Regions from separate parts of the Diaphorobacter sp. LI3 genome, predicted to be linked through region 3. Evidence: predicted binding sites of a transcription regulator. Region 3 holds the regulator's gene; each other region holds the start of a gene.

Region 1 (6,552 bases), 1.5 Mb from region 3:
GCCGGCACCGATCTCCACACCCTTCACCGCGTTCAGGCCCATCATCACATGGGCGATGTCGGCGTCCAGCTTGTCGTACAGCGGCTCGCCCAGCCCCACGGGCACGCCGTTGGCCTGCACACGAATGCGCGCGCCGCAGGAGTCGCCGGACTTGCGCAGCGCGTCCATGTAGTCCTCGTAGGCCTGCACGTCGGCCACCGGTGCGAAGAAGGGGTTGTGCGGCACATGCTCCCAGCTCTCGAACGGGATGGGCAGTTCGCCCAGTTGGGTCATGCAGGCACGAAAGCGGGTGCCGTATTTCTCGGCCAGCCATTTCTTGGCCACCGCGCCGGCGGCCACGGTGGGTGCCGTGAGGCGCGCAGACGAGCGGCCGCCACCGCGCGGGTCGCGCAGGCCGTACTTGTGCCAGTAGGCATAGTCGGCATGCCCCGGGCGGAAGCTCTGCGCGATGTTGCCGTAGTCCTTGCTGCGCTGGTCGGTGTTGCGGATCAGCAGCGCGATGGGCGTGCCGGTGGTCTTGCCCTCATATACGCCCGAGAGGATTTCCACCGCATCCGGCTCGTTGCGCTGCGTCACATGGCGGCTGGTGCCGGGGCGGCGGCGGTCCAGGTCGGCCTGGATGTCAGCCTCGGACAGTTCCATGCCGGGCGGGCAGCCGTCGATCACGCAGCCGATGGCGGGGCCATGGGATTCACCAAAGTTGGTGATGCAAAAAAGGGTACCGAGTGTGTTGCCGCTCATAGGAGTGCGATTATCCCCGAGCCACTGTTACTACCAAAAAAATAGCTGCCAGCGCTTGATTGACAAGCGCTGGCAGCTATTTTGATCACCAAATCAGTTGGCCGGCCGCGATTCTTCGTGCGGCCAGTCGCGGATATAGGCCTTGAGCAGCTTGTTCTCGAAATTCTGGCTGTCCACCACGGCCTTGGCCACGTCGTAGAAGCTGACCACGCCCATCAGCATGCGCTTGTCCATCACGGGCATGTAGCGCGCGTGGCGGCCCAGCATCATGCGGCGCACCTCGTCCATGTCGGTCTCCAGCGTGCAGGTCAGCGGCGCGTCGTCCATGGCGGTACGCACCAGCATGGTGCCCACGCCGCCACCATTTTTAGTCAGCGCCTGGATCACCTCGCGGAAGGTGAGCATGCCCACCAGGTCGCCATGCTCCATCACGACCAGCGAGCCGATGTCCTTCTCGGCCATGGCATCCACGGCGCGGGCCAGCGGCTCGTCGGGATGCACGGTGTAGAGGGTGTTGCCTTTGAGGCGCAGGATGTCGCTGACTTTCATGGGGAGTCTCCGAAGGGTTCTGCAGGCGCTGCATGCAGCCCGATAGCGAATAAATATAGCCCACAATGGCGCACAAATTCACCACTTTGGAGACATGAATGCCCGGATATTCCGACCCCGGCTTCGACACGCTGGCCCTGCACGCCGGCGCGCAGCCGGACCCCGCCACAGGTGCGCGCGCCGTGCCGATCCACCTGAGCACCTCGTTCGTCTTCGAGTCGAGCGACCATGCGGCGGCCCTGTTCAACCTGGAGCGCCCGGGCCATGTGTACAGCCGCCTGAGCAACCCCACCAACGCGGTGCTGGAGCAGCGCGTGGCGGCGCTGGAGGGCGGCGTGGGCGCGATCGCCGTGGCCAGCGGGCAGGCCGCATTGCACCTGGCCGTTGCCACGCTGATGGGCGCAGGCAGCCACATCGTGGCCAGCACGGCGCTGTATGGCGGCAGCCAGAACCTGCTGCACTACACGCTGCGCCGCTTCGGCATTGACACCACCTTCGTAAAGCCCGGCGACATCGACGGCTGGCGCGCAGCCATCCGCCCCAACACCAAGCTGTTCTTTGGCGAAACCGTGGGCAACCCCGGGCTGGAGGTGTTGGACATCCCCACGGTCGCGGACATTGCGCATGAAGCCGGCGTGCCCCTGCTGGTGGACTCCACCCTCACCTCGCCGTGGCTCATCAAGCCCTTCGAGCATGGCGCGGACCTGGTGTACCACTCGGCCACCAAGTTCCTCTCAGGCCATGGCACGGTGATCGGCGGCGTCGTGGTCGATGGCGGCAGCTTCGACTGGGAAGGCTCCGGCCGCTTCCCCGAGCTGACCCAGCCCTACGACGGCTTTCACAACATGGTATTCACCGAGGAGAGCACCGTGGGCGCCTTCCTGCTGCGCGCGCGCCGCGAGGGCCTGCGCGACTTCGGCGCCTGCATGAGCCCGCACACCGCCTGGCTGATCCTGCAGGGCATCGAGACCCTGCCGCTGCGCATGGAACGCCACATGCGCAATACCGAGAAGGTGGTGCAGTTCCTGGCCAGCCACCCATTCGTCGAGCGCGTGGGCCACCCGCTGCTCGAGTCCCACCCCAGCCACCAGCTCGCGCAGCGCCTGCTGCCGCGCGGCGCGGGCTCGGTGTTCAGCTTCGACCTCAAGGGCAACCGCGAGCAGGGCAAGACGTTCATCGAGACGCTCAAGCTCTTCAGCCACCTGGCCAATGTGGGTGACTGCCGCAGCCTGGTGATCCACCCCGCCTCCACCACGCACTTCCGCATGAGCGACGAAGCGCTCGCCGCGGGCGGCATCAGCCAGGGCACGATCCGCCTGTCGATCGGGCTGGAAGATGCCGACGACCTGATCGACGACCTCAAGCGAGCACTCAAGGCTGCGGAGAAGCAAGCGGGAAAGGCAGGTGCGTGATGTACGTGCAAGTCAACGGCGCACAGACCTACTGCTACTCCGGCGGCAAGCCCTTCGATGCCGCTAAGCCCACCGTGGTGTTCATCCACGGCGTGCTCAACGACCACAGCGTCTGGGCGCTGCAAAGCCGCTACATGGCCAACCATGGCTGGAACGTGCTGGCCGTCGACCTGCCCGGCCACAGCAAAAGCGCGGGCGATGCCCCTGCGAGCGTGGAGCAGGCGGCCGACTTCGTGGGCGCCCTGCTCGACGCACTGTCCATCCAGCGCGCCGCGCTGGTGGGCCATAGCTGGGGCTCGTTGATCGCGCTGGAGGCCGCCGCACGCCTGGGCGGGCGCGTGAGCCATCTGGTGCTGGTCGGTACGGCCTACCCGATGAAGGTGTCGCCCGCGCTCATCGAGGCATCGCAGACCCACCCCGAGCAAGCGCTGCGCATGGTCAACGTGTTCTCGCGCAGCACCCTCGCACCCCCCTCAGGCGCGGGCTTCTGGGTGTACGGCGCGGGCATGGCGCTGGGCCGCAAGGTGCTGCGCAGCAACCCGCAGGTCAATGTGTTCCACCGCGGCTTCGTCGCCTGCGACAGCTACTCCCATGGCGAGCAGGCCATCGCAGCGGTGCAGTGCCCCGTGCTGTTTGCCTTGGGCACGCAAGACCAGATGACCGCGCCCAAGGCCGCGCAGGGGTTGATCCAGGCCGCGCGATCCGCGGGCAAGGACGTGCAGATCGTCCATCTGCCGGTGGGCCACCACCAGATGACCGAAGCACCGGACGCAACGCTGTTCGCCATCCGCGACTTCCTGGCAAGACGCATCTCCGCCTGAGATCGTTGCACGGCAGGGCCGGCGGTGCAGGGCATCCCCTGCACCGCTCCCCTGCCCGATGGAACGGACGGCGCCGCCTCGGCAGAGGGGGATGTGACTTCCCCTGCCACATGCAAAGCACTGGCCCCTGCTTGCCTGCGGCGACCATTTACCGGCCGCGTGATGCATATCAAAAACAGCATCAAACGACCAAGCGGCAAGCGCAGTCAGCTATTGTTTAAATAGCAATCGAAGGCCAATAGCGGCCACTTTCCCCGGCCTGGCACTGGGACATTGGCACGGTCCGCGCCTGCGGACCTAGACTGGGTTCACCCGACCAGTCGCGTCGTCCGGCGCCCGCCCTGCATGCACCTGCCCCCAACCACCGATGCCCGCGGCACCCCGTGGCATGCGCTGTCCGCTGGCGAAGCGCTGCGACGGCTGCAAACCGACGACCGCCACGGCCTGGCGCATGCCGAGGTGGCGCGGCGCCTGGCACGCTTCGGCCCCAACCGCCTGCCCGCGCCGCCGCGCCGACCGGCCTGGCTGCGCCTGCTGCAGCAATTCCACAACGTGCTGATCTACGTGATGCTCGCTGCCGCGACGGTCACCGCGGCACTGGCGCACTGGATCGACACCGGGGTGCTATTGGGGGCCGTGATCGTCAACGCGATCATCGGTTTCTTGCAGGAGGGCAAGGCCGAGTCGGCGCTGGACGCGATACGCCACATGCTCTCGCACCAGGCCACGGTGCTGCGCGGGGGAGAGCGCCAACTGGTGGACGCCGACCAGCTCGTGCCGGGCGACATCGTCATCCTCGCGTCCGGCGACAAGGTGCCCGCGGACCTGCGCATCCTTACGGCCCGCAGCCTGCGCGCCGACGAGGCCGTGCTGACGGGCGAGTCCGTGCCCTGCGACAAGGACGAAACCGCCGTGGCAGCCGACGCCGCTTTGGGCGACCGCCGCAGCATGCTCTACTCCGGCACGCTGGTGGCCGCGGGCACCGCTTTGGGCACCGTGGTGGCCACGGGCACGAACAGTGAACTGGGGCGCATCAGCACGCTATTGGCCCAGGTGCAGGCGAGCACCACGCCGCTGCTGCGGCAGATCGCGCAGTTCAGCCGCTGGCTGGCGCTGGCCATCGGGCTGTTCGTGCTCGCCACGTTCGCCATCGGCGTGCTCTGGCGCGCTCAGGCACCCGCGGACATGTTCATGATGGCCGTGGCGCTGGCGGCCTCGGCGATCCCCGAGGGGCTGCCCGCCATCATGACCATCACCCTGGCCATGGGCGTGCGGCGCATGGCGCAGCACAACGCCATCATCCGCCACCTGCCGGCGGTGGAAACGCTGGGGGCTGTCACGGTGATCTGCTCCGACAAGACCGGCACCCTCACGTGCAACGAGATGACCGTGCAGCGCGTGGTGACCGCCGACCATGTCATAGAGGTGACCGGCAGCGGCTATGCGCCGCAGGGGGGCTTCCTCATCGGTGGCGTGCCCATCACTGCGCAAGAACACCCTGCCCTGCAGTCCGTGGCCCAGGTGGCGCTGCTGTGCAACGACGCCACGCTGCACGACGGTCCCCAGGGCTGGAGCCTGACGGGCGACCCGACGGAGGGCGCGCTCGTCACCCTGGCGCTCAAGGCGGGGCTGGACGCAACGGCGCTGCATGCCCGCCAGCCACGCATCGACGCCATACCGTTCGAGTCCGAGCACCGCTTCATGGCCACGTTGCACCACGACCACGCGGGGCATGCGGTGATCCTGGTGAAAGGAGCCCCCGAGCGTGTGCTGGACATGTGCAACGCACAGCGCCAGTGGCCCGCCGATGGCGCGGGCACCGATGCCCCGCTGCAGCACGACTACTGGCGCCGCGCAGCCAACGACTGCGCGGCGCGGGCGCTGCGCGTGCTGGCGATCGCCATCAAGCGCGTGCCGGCGCAGCAGCACGCGCTGCAGTTCGCCGACATGGAGGGCGGCTTCACGCTGCTCGGGCTGCTGGGCAGCATGGACCCGCCGCGCCCCGAGGCCGTGGCCGCGGTGGCCGAATGCCAGGCCGCGGGCGTACGCGTGAAGATGATCACCGGCGACCACGGCGAAACCGCACGTGCGATTGGCGCGCAGCTGGGCATCGGCCTGGGCCGCCCCGCACTCACGGGCGCCGAGATCGAGCTGCTGGACGACGCCGCCTTGCGCGACGTGGTGGCCAGCGTGGACGTGTTCGCCCGTGCCAGTCCCGAACACAAGCTGCGCCTGGTGCAAGCCCTGCAGTCCCGCGGTGAAGTCGTGGCCATGACAGGCGACGGCGTGAACGACGCGCCCGCACTCAAGCGCGCCGACGTGGGAGTCGCGATGGGCAGGAACGGTACCGAGGCCGCCAAGGACGCGGCCGCCATGGTGCTGACCGACGACAACTTCGCCACGCTGGGCCATGCGGTGCGCGAGGGCCGGGGCATCTACGACAACGTGCGCAAGTTCATCCTGTTCATGCTGCCCACCAATGGGGGCGAGGCGCTGATCGTGTTTGCCGCCATCGCATTCGGCCTGCTGCTGCCGCTCACCGCGGCGCAGGTGCTGTGGATCAATCTGGTCACGTCCAGCACGCTGGGCGTGGCGCTGGCATTCGAGCCTGCGGAGAACGACGTCATGCGCCGCCCTCCCCGGCCTCCGCAGGAAAAGCTGCTGTCCGGCCTGTTCGCGTGGCGTGTGCTCATGGTGGCGGTTTGCATGGCGGCGGCTTCGCTCGGGCTGTTCCTGTGGGAGCTGTCCAACGGCGCTGCGATCGAAACCGCGCGCACCATGGCTGTCAGCGCGGTGGTGGTGATGGAGATGTTCTACCTGCTCAACAGCCGGCACATCGAGCGCAGCGTGCTGTCGCGCGAGGGCCTGCTGGGCAATCCCAAGGTGCCCCTGACCATCGCCCTCTGTGCGCTGCTGCAACTGGGCTTCGTGCACCTACCCTGGATGCAGGCCGTGTTCGGCTCCACGGACCTGTCTGTGCAGGAATGGTCGCGCGTCCTGCTGGCCGGGCTGGCCGTCTTCACGCTGGC
Region 2 (6,552 bases), 1.4 Mb from region 3:
CTTCTTGATCGGGATCCCGATGACGCCGAACATCATCCAGACCATGAAACAGACGGTGAAGGCGAGCGTGCTCACGATGAGCACTGACCAGGCTTTGCGGGTGTGGCGTGGATCTTCGCCGACGGTTGAGGCGCTCGGCGCGGCGCGCTGGGGCAGTTGAGCCATTGCAGATGTCCTCTCTTGGGTACGGTGCAATGGTCCCGCAACTGGCCGTGCCTGCACATCCTTCGCTGGGACATCGCGGGCGGTGCAAAAGGACGAGGGCGGCCTATGCCACCCTACTCCCAAAGAACTATGCCAAGCTCCGGGGTTATTCCGTGAGGCGGTGGCGGTCCGAGGCGTAGACCGCCGCCTGTACGCGCGAGGACAGTCCCAGCTTGCGCAGAATGTGCTGCACATGGATCTTCACCGTGGTCTCAGCAATGTCGAGCGCACGTGCAATTTCCTTGTTGCTGAGGCCGCGCGCAATCTCGCGCAACACGTCTTCTTCGCGCGGCGAGAGCACCGACGCGGGCTCTGCCTCGTCGGGCAGGAGTTCGGGCGTGGGCGCCCCCTGGGACTGGAACGCCGCTACCAGCTTGCCCATCATTTCGGGGCTGACCACCGGCTCGCCGCGGGCGGCCCGCCGTATCGCCTGCGCAAGCAGGTCACCGTCAATGGTCTTGAGCAGATACCCCTGCGCGCCGTTGCGCAAGGCGGCCGCCAGGTCCTGTCCATCCTCGCTCACCGTGAGCATCAACACGCGGCTGCCCTGCGACGCCTCGCGCAGTCCGGCGATGGCATCCACGCCGCGCACACCGGGCAGGTGGTTGTCCAACAGAATCACGTCGGGGCGCAGCGTAGGCAGCAGACGCAGTGCCTCCGCGGCGTCCCCGGCCTCGCCCACCACGCGCAGGTCCGGCTGCTGGGACAGCAGCGCCACCAGTCCGCGGCGCAGCAAGGTGTGGTCATCGATCAGGAAAAGCGTGGTGGGAGCATTCATGCGGCGGCGGAAGAAACAAGGGAGAGGGGCAACGCAGGCTCCTCGCGGGTAGTTGGTGGCAGCTCCAGGACAACGCAGGTGCCACCGCCGCCGGGGCGCGAAACCAGCTCCAGATGCGCACCGATGCGCTGCGCGCGTTCACGCATGATGCCCAGGCCCACATGCAGCGAATCGGGTGGCACGCTGTCCGGGTCGAACCCGCGGCCATCGTCTTGCACCTCGAAGCGCCAGCGGGGGTGGCGCTGCACCCGCAGCTCCACGCGGTGTGCATCGGCGTGCTTGCGCACGTTGGACAGGGCCTCCTGCAGGATGTGCAGCACCTGGATCTGCACGTCCTGCGCCAGCGGCAGGCCGTGCCCCGCCATGCTCAGCGCCGTGGTCGCGCCGGTCTGGTGTTCGAACTTCGAGAGCGTGGCGCGCAGCGCCGCTTCGATGTCCTCGTCCTGCGTGCGCGTGCGAAAGTGCACCAGCAGCTCACGCACGTCGGCATAGCATTCGCGCACACCGGTATCCAGCTCCGCCATGCTGCGGTCACGCGCCTCGGTGTTGTCCTTCGCCACCGCGTCGCGCAGCAGTTGGGTCTGAATCTTGAGAAAGGCCAGCGACTGCGCGATGGAGTCGTGCAATTCGCGCGCGATGAGGCTGCGCTCCTGCGCCACCGCTGCCTCGCGCTCCAGCGCCGAGGCGCGCAGGCTTTCCATGGAAGTGGCCAAATGGTGCGCCATGGTGGACAGCAGCTCGCGCATCTCCGCCGACAGCTCCAGCGGACTGCGAAACAGCAGCGTCACCTCGCCCAACAGGCGCTGGTGCATCTGCACCGGGATACTCACCACCGTCTCGAAGCCGGCCTCCCGGCAATGCGGCAACTGCAGCCCCCCGACAGGCATGATCGGAATCACACGCATGCGCGCCTGGCCCTGCGCCTGTCCGCATTCGCAGGCGCCGGTGACCACGCAGTGCTCGTGTTCCGCCAGCGACTGGGGCAGCCCGTCGGAGGCCAGCAGCACGTAGCGCTCGTTGGCTTCGTCCGACCAGCGCACGGCCGCCGCGTCGCACCCCGCCACGCGGCGGATCTGCTGCACGAAACCCTGGGTCAACTCTTCCAGGCTCCCCGCCTCCGCCGCAAGGGCGCTCACCGCATACAACGCCGCCAGGCGCTGGTTGCGCACTTCGATGGTGGCGGTCTTTTCGCGTACCTTGCGCTCCAGGTCCTCGTGCGAGGTCTGCAGCGCATGGGCCATGAGGTTGAAACCCGCCGTCAGCTGGCCGAACTCGTCGTCGGCTTCCACCTCCAGGCGCGTGCCCAGGTCGCCCTTGCGCAGCCGCGCCAGGGCCTGTTGCAGCCGCGTGACGGGGTTGAGTACGAGCAGGTAGCTCAGCGCCATGAAGGCCACAGCCGAGCCGATGGCCAACGCCACCATGAACAGGTGGAACAGATGCAGCACCGCCGTGAGGCGCACGATCTGGATCTCGATGGCCTCGACAAAGCTGTCCAGGTCCAGCACGAAGGCATCGGCACGCGCCACGGCCTCGGCGCTGCTTTCATAGTGCGCGGCAGCTTTCCAGTCGTTTTCGATGAGCAGCCACTGCCGCCGGATGTGTTCGTAGCGCTCGCGCGTGTCATCGCTCCAGGGCACGAACAGCGGCCGGGCGGGGTCACCCGTGCGCAGCAACTCCAGCCCTTCGTTGAAGCGCGTTTCCAGCCGCGCGAATTCCTGGGGCGACTCGTTCTGCTGGGCCAGCACCATGCGCAGCATGTTCATGCGCAGGCGGCCCGCCTCGTTCACCGCAGCGGCGCCCCCTTCCAACTTCCAGGTCACCCACAGCGTGAAGCCGATGGATGCCAGCGCCACCAGCAGGAACACCGTGCCCATGGCCAGCAGCTTGGTGGACAGCGTGGACTTGTTGCGCATGGCGGCAGTGTAGGCACACGCCTTTGAAATGTCTTGATGGAAGTCAAGTTTGCTCAAGCCTACGGCCGCGGCATACAAGCGAAAACATGCTTTAGCGCCCTCCCATCAAGCGCGGATAGCTATCATACTGATAGTAAACGCCCTGGCGTTGCCAGGGCATTCCGGTCTGCTCAGCCGCAGCTGCCCAGGGCGCCGCACTGGGTGCAGTAGTCGCAGCCATCCTTGCGGATCACGGCGTGGGCACCGCACTCGTTGCACTTCTTGCCGGCCATGGCCGGGGGCATGCCGGTCGCGGGCGCTGCGGTGGGCTCGTCCAGCGGCAGCACCTGCTGCTGCGGCATGGCGCGCTGGGCCAGGATGTTCTGCACGGCATACGCGATGGCGCCCACCTCGGAGTCGTGCCACAGCGGCACGTGGGTGCCGTCGGCCTTCTGGTGCGTGCCCAGGCGCACGGGGCCGCGGTCCCAGGCCACCTTGCGCATGTCGGACAGCGCGCGCTCCAGGAAGCCACCGCGCGCGGCCAGCGACAGCAGGCGCATGCTGGAGGTGATCCACTGCTGCGATTCGCCGCTCTGCCCCACGGGCATGAAGAACTCGATGGCGCGGTCCACCGTGCCGCCGCGTCCGTCAGGCACCGGCAGGAAGGAGACGATCAGGTACAGCGTCTTGTGGCCTTCCTGCGTCCAGTACTCCAGCTTCTCCGCCACGGCCGACAGGCCGCCCGTGGGACGGCTCTCGATCATGGTGCGCATGGGGTCCACCACCACCGGGGCGGGCGCGGCCTCGGGTGCGGCGGCGGGGGCCGGCGCTGCGGCGGGCGTGACTTCCAGCACGGCGCCCAGGATGCTGTTGGGCCGGTAGGTGGCCAGGCCCTTCAGGCCCGAGTGCCAGGCCTGCATGTACAGGCCCTTGAAATCGGCGTAGGGGTAGTCCTCGGGCACGTTCACGGTCTTGGAGATCGCCGTGTCCACGAAGGGCTGCACGGCCTCCATCATGGCCACGTGGTCGGCGGCCGCCATGTCCATGGCGCTCACGAAGTACGCAGGCAGATGGTTCACGTCGCCGCCCAGCGTCTTGTACAGACGCCAGGCGTAGTCCTCCACCACGTACTCGCTCTTGCTGCCGTCGGCCTCGCGCTTGCGGCGCGTGTAGCTCCAGGAGAACGGCGGCTCGATGCCGTTGGAGGCGTTGTCGGCAAAGGCCAGACTCACCGTGCCCGTGGGCGCGATGGACAGCAGGTGGCTGTTGCGGATGCCGTGCTTGCGGATGGCCTTCTGGATGTCCGCGGGCAGGCGGCTGGCGAAGGTGCCCTTGGCCAGGTAGCCATCGGCATCGAACTTGGGGAATGCGCCCTTTTCCTTCGCCAGTTCCACCGACGCGCGGTAGGCCGCGTTGCGCATGCGCTCGGCGATCTGTACCGCCATGTCGCGCCCTTCCTGGCGGTCGTAGCGCTTGCACAGCATGGCGAGGGTGTTGCCCATGCCGGTGAAGCCCACGCCGATGCGGCGCTTGGCGGCCGACTCGGCCTGCTGCTGCGGCAGAGGCCAGAAGGTCACGTCCAGCACGTTGTCCAGCGCGCGCACCTGGGTGGCCACGGCCTGCTCGAAGGCATCGAAGTCGAACGACGCCTCGCCATGCAGGCCGAACGGGTTGCGCACGAAGCGTGTGAGGATGATCGGACCCAGGTCGCAGCAGCCGTAGGGCGGCAGCGGCTGCTCGCCACACGGGTTGGTCGCCTGGATGGTCTCGGTGTAGTGCAGGTTGTTGTCGGTGTTGATCTGGTCCAGGAACAGGATGCCGGGCTCAGCGAAGTCGTAAGCCGACTTCATGATCGTGTCCCACAATTCGCGCGCGCGCACCGTGCGGTACACCCACTGGCCGTCGGCGCGCTGGTGTGCGCCCTGGGCCTGCAGCTCCGCACCGGGCGCGGCGCCATGCACCAGCTCCCAATCACGGTCCTGCTCCACCGCTTCCATGAAGGCATCGGGCACGCCCACGGACACATTGAAATTGTTCCAGCGGCCCGGCGTACGCTTGGCGGTGATGAAGTCCAGCACGTCCGGGTGGTCGATGCGCAGCACGCCCATCTGCGCGCCGCGGCGCGCGCCCGCACTCTCCACCGTGGAGCAGGACTGGTCGAAGACGTTGATGTAACTGCAGGGGCCCGAGGCCATGGAGGCCGTGCCCTTCACCAGCGCGCCGCGCGGGCGGATGCGCGAGAAGTCGTAGCCCACGCCGCCGCCGCGGCGCATGGTCTCGGCGGCCTCGCGCAGGGCCTCGTAGATGCCGGGGTAGCCCGCGTCGTCCACGCCCTGGATGCAGTCGCCCACGGGCTGCACGAAGCAGTTGATGAGGGTGGCCTGGATGTCGGTGCCGGCAGCGCTCATGATGCGCCCCGCCCCGATGGCGCCGGCACGCAGGTTGTCCAGGAAGCGCGCCTCCAGGGCCTGGCGCATGTCCTCGCGCTCGACCGAGGCCAACGCCCGCGCCACGCGGCGGAACAGATCCTCGACATCGCTCTCGCCGTCTTTGAAGTATTTCTCCTTCAGCACATCCATGCTGATGGGTTGTGTAGACAGGGCGGGGGCAAGGTCGGTGATTTCACGCTGCATGGAGGGGCTCCGAAAGGATCTAACTGACGTGCACGCCGCGACCCAAGCGCGGCGGCAATTCTCGATTTTCACACCGCGCGGGACGCTTCGCCGCGAACCTTACATGAAGACCCTGCGAAGTCGTTGTCGCCTCGGCGGTCACGCGGCCGTGCAGCCTAGTTGCGCTCTCCGTTTCCTGTAGCACGCCAGCCGCCCGTGGCGCGGCCCGCCGCAAATTACGGCCCAAAGCGCTCCTCATGCAAGTCACATTTACGCCCGGTTGCAATGCCGCCACGTCCTACCATTGGGCATGCCAACCCTACCGCTGTACCGCTTTCTGCTCGCCACGCTGACTCTGGCATTCGCCGCCGGCTGTACCACACTTCTGGAGCAGTCGGCACCAACCACCGCGGGCAACGCCGCCTGGGACGCCCAACTGGAGCGCTGGCCGCCCGTGGACGCCCTGCTGCTGGGCGAGCAGCATGACGCCGCCGCCCACCAACAGTGGCAGCGGCACACGGTCCAGTGGCTCGCCGCGCGCCAGCGCCTTGCGGCCCTGGTGTTGGAGATGGCGCCCGAAGGCGCGGGCACCGATGGCCTGCCGCCGGACGCGGACGCTGCCCAGGTGCGCGCCGCGCTGCAATGGGATGAACAGGCCTGGCCCTGGGACCGCTATGCGCCGGTGGTGATGGCTGCCGTGGCCGCGGGCGTGCCGGTGCGCGGCGGTAACCTGCCGCGCAGCCAGATGCCGCAAGCCATGCGCGACGCGGCGCTGGACACGCACCTGCCTCCCGCAGCGCTGGCGCGCCAGCGCACCGCGATCGAGGAGGGCCACTGCGGCCTGGTGCCGGCGCAGCGGCTGATGCCCATGGTGCGCATCCAGTTGGCGCGGGACGCCCGCATGGCGCGCGCCGTGCAGGCCGCCCACCGCCCCGGCCGCACGGTACTGCTGGTGGCGGGCTTCGGCCACGTGCAGCGCAGCCTGGGCGTGCCCACGTGGCTGCCGAGTGATTTCACGTCAAAAGTGGCAATAGCTCAAGCGGGACAAGCGCGAGCAGCTATTGAA
Region 3 (6,552 bases):
GCAGGTAATTGTGCAGCGTGGTCTCGGTCATGTAGAAGTTGGGCCGGGTGCTGTATTCACTCTGCCCCTGCGTGACCTGCAAGCGCGTGCTGTATACGTCGCTCCACTTGGCCAGCCATGCCAGGCTGGCCGTGCGCAACTGGTGGTGATTGCGGTCGTCGGCCGTTTTGCTGCCGTCGTACTGCGAGTTGAGGTTGCTGGCCAGCAGCGTGCCCTCCAGGCGATGGGTCGTGTCCAAATGCACGCCCAGTCGGGCATTGGCAGAGGTGCGGCGGTAGCCGTCTTCGTCCGGGTTGTAGGCGGAGCCTACGCGGGCACTGAAGCCATCGGCGCGCTCATGCGACAGCCCCAGCGCATAGTCCACCTGCTCGGTGCCGCCACTCACGCCGGCCTGCACCGTCCGCGTGCCCTGGTTGCCCAGGCCCACGCCCACGTAGGGCGCCGGCGCACCCTCGCCCTTTTTGGTGAAGAGCTGGATCACGCCTCCCATGGCATCCGAGCCGTACACAGCAGCCGCTGGCCCGCGCACGACCTCGATGCGGTCGATCTGCGACAACGGGATTTGCTCCCACACCACGCCGCCGGTGGATTGCGAGTCCAGGCGCACGCCGTCCAGGTACACGGCGGTAAAGCGCGACTCCGCGCCGCGCAGGTAGACGCTGCCATTGCTGCCCTGGCCGCCATTGCGCGTGATCTGCACGCCTGGCAGGCGCGAGATCACGTCAATGACGCCTACCGCGCCGCTGGCCTCGATGGTTTCACGGTCGATGATGGACACATCGGACACGATGTCGGCCAGCGGCCGGGCCACGCGGGTTGCCGTGATGACGGTTTCACGCAGTTGGGGTTCTGTGGCTGCCTGGGCCAGCAGGGTTTGGGACACGGCGGGGAAAGCGGCGGCCAGCGCCAGCGGCAGCACGGCGACGCGCGCGTGCACGGAAAGCGCACTCAAGCGCACATTGAACGGACGGGTGTTTGTCATGTGGGGCAAACAGAGAGATCGCCACGGCCGACCTCCCCGTCGGCACCTGGGCATAACGGCCCAGGTTTCACAAAAGGAAACGCGGAGCCACCTCGTTGGCCGGTATCCGGGCTGGCGGAACGCTCTGCATCGCCTTCCCAAACGCTTGTTCAAGGCGCTCAGTGGCTTGTCAATGAAGAGGGAGCCGAGGTACGGCTCATCCGCTGACCGTTGCGGGGGCAGCGCAGGCACAGGACGCACTCCATGGCGGAGGGCCCCTCCCTGCTTCCCGTTGAACTGCGGCATGTGAACCACGCCGCTAGCACCAACTGCGCAATTTTACGATGGTTCGCACGCCGATCCCTACAATCGGCAGCGTATGGCCTCCCCCTCTTCCATCGACCAGATCGCCGAGCGCGTTGAGCGGCTGCTGCTGCGCCATGCCGAGTTGCAGCGCACCAATGCCCTGTTGGCGCAACAGGTCGCGGCGCTCACCCAGGAGCGCGATTCCCTCCAATCCCGCCTGCAGGCGGCCCGTGCCCGCGTGAACGCATTGCTGGACCGCCTGCCTGCCGAGCCCGAACTCCCCGGCACTGCCGAGACGAAAGACGCGCCATGAAGCAGATCGAGGTACAGATCCTCCAGCAAAGCTATCTCCTGGCCTGCCCGGACGGCCAGGAGTCGCGCCTGCTGGAGGCGGTCGAGCGCGTGGATACCGCCATGACGCGCATCCGTGACGCGGGCAAGGTACGCGCGCGTGAGCGCATCGCCGTGCTGGCGGCCCTCAACCTGGCTTTCGAGATCGCCGACCGCGAAGCCGCCGATTTGGCAGCCGCCTCAGCCCCTGCGCGCATCGCCCCCACCCCGGTCGCGCCGCATGTGCACGACAGCGATGAGCGCGTGCAGCAGTTGCTCCTGCGCCTGGACGAGGCGCTGGGCGAGGATGGGCGCCTCCTATAACCATTACGGTAAAAGCCTGGCCCCTGGCTGCACACGGGCGGCCCACTACAATGAACATGTCTGCGGTGCTGCCGGGCTTTATATTTCCTTGAACCAATGCTCATTGAGCACGGGCTTGGTACATCGCCCGGTGAGCGTGATCATCTCGCGTCAGATGAACCCAACGCCTGGCTGCCCTCGCCCACCTGAACCCCCGGTTCAGGATGCCGGTCCGGTGGCATTCGCAGACACCTTTTCTCCGGTAATCGCTTGCGCCCTCGCTCCGGGTGAGTGCCAGCGACCTCAATACCTGCTCAGAAAATCCGGCGCTCCGCGGCCAGCGCGCGCAACCCACCCATCTGCAAGGCACAGAGCAGACCTTGGTAGTCGTCGCACCGATGCCAAATATCCTGGCGTGGTTCGGGCGTTTCCCAGTCCTTCGGCAATCTCACTGAAACGCAACGCGCGCCCCAGACGCACGATGGCGCATCCAGTAAGGCAGCGATGCGTAGCTGGATTTCTCCACGTCGATGAGAACAGACTCGTCACTTCCGCTGGTAGAGATCTGACAGCGATCCGTCACGCCTGAGCGTCTCAGTGTGCACCATTCGCTTGCCACGGCATGCTTCGCGGAGCCGCTGTGGTTCCACAAAACGCTGTTTTCAGGGCACGCACCACGGCGCCGGCTGCCCATGGACAACGTCCATCCACAGCGCCCATGCACCCAGGGAAAAAAGCACACCACCTGCCAGCCGAGACCCCCACGCCCCACCCTTCACGCCGATCCAAGCGCGAATGCGGCCAAAAGTCCACGGCCCCAGCACCAGCCATACACCGCTTCCTACGCCAAACAGGACCATGCACAAGGCTCCGCGGAGCACGCTTCCGCTGAGAGCGGCAGTCAACAGTGCGGTATACAGAAGGCCGCATGGCAGGAGCGCCCAGGCCACACCCGCGGTCAGGAGCCCGCCAGGCCGAGAGACCAAGGGCTTGACCTTCGCCCAGGCAGCACGCCCCGCCCGCTCAACCCACAAGGGCTGCTGCGCTTGCACCATCATCATCCCGCCCCACGCGAGGATGAGCACGTGCATCAGCGTCCAAAGGGGGCGCAATGCCGAGGTGCTTTGCCCCAGCCATGCGAGTTGCTCCATGGCCAGCGCAACCACCGCCCCTGCGGCGCCGTAACCGATCAGGCGCCCCACGTGAAACTGCGCTACCCGTTGGAAGATTCCGCGACGGGACGCCCATTGAATGGTTTGGGTGGCGTCCGGCGTGCCACCCAGCCCCGTAAGCGCCGCGCAGGGAACAGAACACATCGCCAAACAGTGTGCCCCTCCCATCAGCCCCATCAGGAAGGCCGTCGTGGCCAGCGCCCACAGCATGGGTCAAATAATCCGGGAAAAGCGAGCGCGGTTGCGGTCAGCCTGTAGATACTTGTCGAACACCATGGCCACGCCGCGCACGAAATACCACCCCATGGGCGTGACTTCAACGCCCTCATCGCTGATTTTCACCAAGCCCTGAGCCGCCATTTCTTGCAGTTGCTGTAATTCCGCATCGAAATAACTGCGGAAATCAATCAGCCAGGACTGTTCCAACGGCTCAAACAGCAATTCACCTTGGCACATCAACGCCATGATGACTGCGCGGCGCACTAAGTCGTCCTTGGTCAACGCCAGCCCGCGCACCACAGGCAAATGCCCCTGGTTAATGCAGTCGTAATACTCGTCCAGCGTTTTCACATTTTGGCTGTAAGTAGCGCCCACGCGCCCGATGGCAGAAACACCCAGACCAATCAGGTCGCAATCGGGCTGCGTGCTATAGCCTTGGAAGTTGCGGTGCAGCCTGCCTTGCCGCTTGGCCACCGCCAGCGCATCGTCTGGCAGAGCGAAATGGTCCATGCCCACGTAGACGTAGCCGGCTTCCTGGAACACATCAAGTGACCGGGCCAACATGGACACCTTGGCCGAAGCCATGGGCAACTCGGCCGTGATGATGCGTCGCTGCGATTTGAAGCGTTCTGGCAAGTGAGCGTACGCATACAGCGCGATCCGGTCTGGCCGCAACTCGGCTACCTGCTCCAAGGTGCGATCAAACGACTCCGGTGTCTGGCGCGGCAGCCCGTAGATCAAATCCACGTTCACCGATTCAAACCCGAGCTTCCGAGCCGCATCGACCAACGCGAACACCTTTTCGGCAGGCTGAATGCGGTGCACGGCCTTTTGTACTTCAGGGTCGAAATCCTGCACGCCAAAGCTCAGGCGATTGAAACCCAGCTCCGCCAACAATCCCAGCCGCGCTTCATCCACGGTCCGGGGGTCCACTTCTATGGAGTACTCCCCCCCCGGAACGAGGACGAAACTGCGCCTCAGCATGCCCATCAGTTCGCGCAAACCGTCATCCGTCAGAAAAGTAGGCGTGCCTCCGCCGAAATGCAGCTGGCTCACATGCTGACCCACACCGCAGTGCGCCGTATGCAGGTCGATCTCACGGCTGAGGTAACGCAAGTAGACCTCTGCCCGCTCTGGATGCCGGGTAATGATCTTGTTACACGCGCAGTAATAGCACAGCGATTCACAAAACGGGATGTGGACATAAAGCGACAAAGGCATCGCCTTGGCTACCGAACCCACGCGACGCTGCTGCAGCGCAAGGATGTATTCCCGCTCGCCAAAAGCCTCGACAAAACGATCAGCAGTCGGATAAGAGGTGTAGCGCGGCCCTGGGACGTCAAAACGACGCAGGAGCTCTGTTGTAACAACGGTCATGACGGGATTCCTTGCACTTTCATATCACTGTGCCGTAGAGTCCCCCATGAGTCCTTGACGTTGATCAAGCGCCCATAAGGTCCTTGTGGCGACAATTTGACTTCGGCTCAAAGTCGTCCAACGGCCTACGGCATTCCATGTCTCCCAGCCGTTCAGAGGTAAGCTCAAGCCATGAACAGGGTTCCCATGCATACGAATCTCCAGACCATCAAAGTTGCCTGCTCAAACTGCAATCTGCGTGAGCTGTGCATGCCCGTGGGTCTGGACGACCAGCAACTCAAGCGCATCGATGACATTGTTGCTGTACGACGCAAGATCAAGCGTGGCGGCACGCTTTTCCGGAACGGTGAACCCTTCACATCCCTTTTTGCCATCCGCACCGGATTCTTCAAGACCTGTGTCGCCACCGAAGACGGTCGCGATCAAGTGACGGGTTTTCAAATGGCGGGCGAGATCATCGGCCTGGATGGCATCGTGAGCGACCGCCACACTTGCGATGCGGTGGCGCTTGAAGACGCCGAAGTATGCGTCATGCCCTTCGACCGTATTGAAGAGTTGTCGCGCGAAGTAACGGCACTACAGCACCATGTGCACAAGATCATGAGCCGCGAGATTGTTCGTGAGCATGGGGTCATGCTGTTGCTGGGGAGTATGCGTGCCGAGGAACGCCTTGCCGCATTCCTGTTGAATCTCGTACAACGCTTGCATGCCCGGGGTTTCTCACAATCCGAATTGGTGCTGCGCATGACACGCGAAGAGATCGGCAGCTACCTGGGATTGAAACTGGAAACCGTCAGCCGCACGTTTTCCAAGTTCGTGGAAGAAGGTATTGTGGAAGTAAAACAGCGCCATGTGCGCATCGTCGATACCGATGCGCTGAAGCGCATTGTCAACAGCCAGCAAGCCTGCCATTAAGCCTCGGTTTTTTGTTCATTCATAACTGATCGGCGGAAAGATCAGGAAACGTATTTGGCGCAATCAGCCGGCCGCGCCCCTTTGGGCACGGGGCAGCGATTCAACTCAAAGGGCGAGAGTGACAACAGCGTCGTCAATGCGCTGGAAGCCATGAGTACGACCCAGAACGTGAAGAAGGCGATGGTATACACACCTTCGCGCGAGAGATGCAGGGGTTGATCAAACCACTGCAGCGCTTCTGGATCCACGAAGGCGAACACTACCATTTCCATGACGCCCGCCATCAAAAAGGCCGGCCACGCGATCCACATCAATCGTTGCATCCACATTCGCCCATCTCCTAGCAAGTGTAGTTGACAGCCTAGCATCTGTTCTCCGGCATGCAAAGAGGACTCGCCCTGCCGGTCAGCGCGGTTGATCCTCCAGCGGAGTAGCTGCATGGTTGCGCCCCTTCATGGCAGGCGTCATGTCGCCCCCAGACTCCTTCAGGGTCTCGTTGATGTTCAAGCCCCGTTGGTAATAGTCTTCCGCGATGACGGGGTCGGGTTGGCTCACGGCCAGCCAGAGGGTCACGAAGCCCGCAATGATGACAATCACCGGCCCCGCGATGACAAGCCAGACATGGCCAAACGTCCACCAAGGCTTTCCTGCGTCTTCCAGATTCATGGGGGAATTACTCGACATTTATACCAACTCCTCGCTCGTTTATGAGCACAGCTTGTTCATTTGCATTCCACGACCGCCTTCAGCGGGGTACAAGGAACACGGATTTCTCTGCCACTTGGGCTTTATCACCCTGCGCTTGAATATCGAAATACACCGTATGCGATCCAGGAGATGCTGAGCCATACGGAATTTGAAGACGGACAACCACCCATCGCGATTCCGCCGGTCCAATGTCAATTGCGGTCTCGGACGCCACTTCCAGCCCTTCCATACCGTGGGCGCTGATGGTGTAGCGCTGCGCCC

Evidence for each region. The regulator FNR, encoded in region 3, switches genes on or off when oxygen is low (the NO sensors DNR and NnrR bind a similar motif). The targets are predictions, from matches to a motif close to TTGATNNNNATCAA.
Region 1: the regulator FNR is predicted to act here: its motif matches at 3,683-3,696, upstream of MRB47_RS08880 (cation-transporting P-type ATPase).
Region 2: the regulator FNR is predicted to act here: its motif matches at 2,929-2,942, upstream of MRB47_RS02790 (type IV pili methyl-accepting chemotaxis transducer N-terminal domain-containing protein).

The regions. Positions count from the first base shown of each region.
Region 1 is NZ_CP094346.1:1,907,651-1,914,202, reverse strand. It holds gene aroC (chorismate synthase) at 1-741, opposite strand, end outside; gene MRB47_RS08895 (CBS domain-containing protein) at 835-1,290, opposite strand; gene MRB47_RS08890 (O-acetylhomoserine aminocarboxypropyltransferase) at 1,389-2,702, shown strand; gene MRB47_RS08885 (alpha/beta fold hydrolase) at 2,702-3,523, shown strand; gene MRB47_RS08880 (cation-transporting P-type ATPase) at 3,869-6,552, shown strand, end outside.
Region 2 is NZ_CP094346.1:585,255-591,806, reverse strand. It holds gene MRB47_RS02800 (MFS transporter) at 1-165, opposite strand, end outside; gene MRB47_RS02795 (response regulator) at 311-982, opposite strand; gene MRB47_RS02790 (type IV pili methyl-accepting chemotaxis transducer N-terminal domain-containing protein) at 979-2,895, opposite strand; gene MRB47_RS02785 (adenosylcobalamin-dependent ribonucleoside-diphosphate reductase) at 3,066-5,507, opposite strand; gene MRB47_RS02780 (ChaN family lipoprotein) at 5,797-6,552, shown strand, end outside.
Region 3 is NZ_CP094346.1:3,362,427-3,368,978, forward strand. It holds gene MRB47_RS15710 (TonB-dependent receptor domain-containing protein) at 1-982, opposite strand, end outside; cobalamin riboswitch at 1,062-1,306, opposite strand; gene MRB47_RS15715 (hypothetical protein) at 1,341-1,580, shown strand; gene MRB47_RS15720 (cell division protein ZapA) at 1,577-1,921, shown strand; gene MRB47_RS15725 (sulfite exporter TauE/SafE family protein) at 2,563-3,282, opposite strand; gene hemN (oxygen-independent coproporphyrinogen III oxidase) at 3,286-4,668, opposite strand; gene fnr (fumarate/nitrate reduction transcriptional regulator Fnr) at 4,840-5,583, shown strand; gene MRB47_RS15740 (hypothetical protein) at 5,625-5,912, opposite strand; gene MRB47_RS15745 (FixH family protein) at 5,989-6,267, opposite strand; gene ccoG (cytochrome c oxidase accessory protein CcoG) at 6,329-6,552, opposite strand, start outside.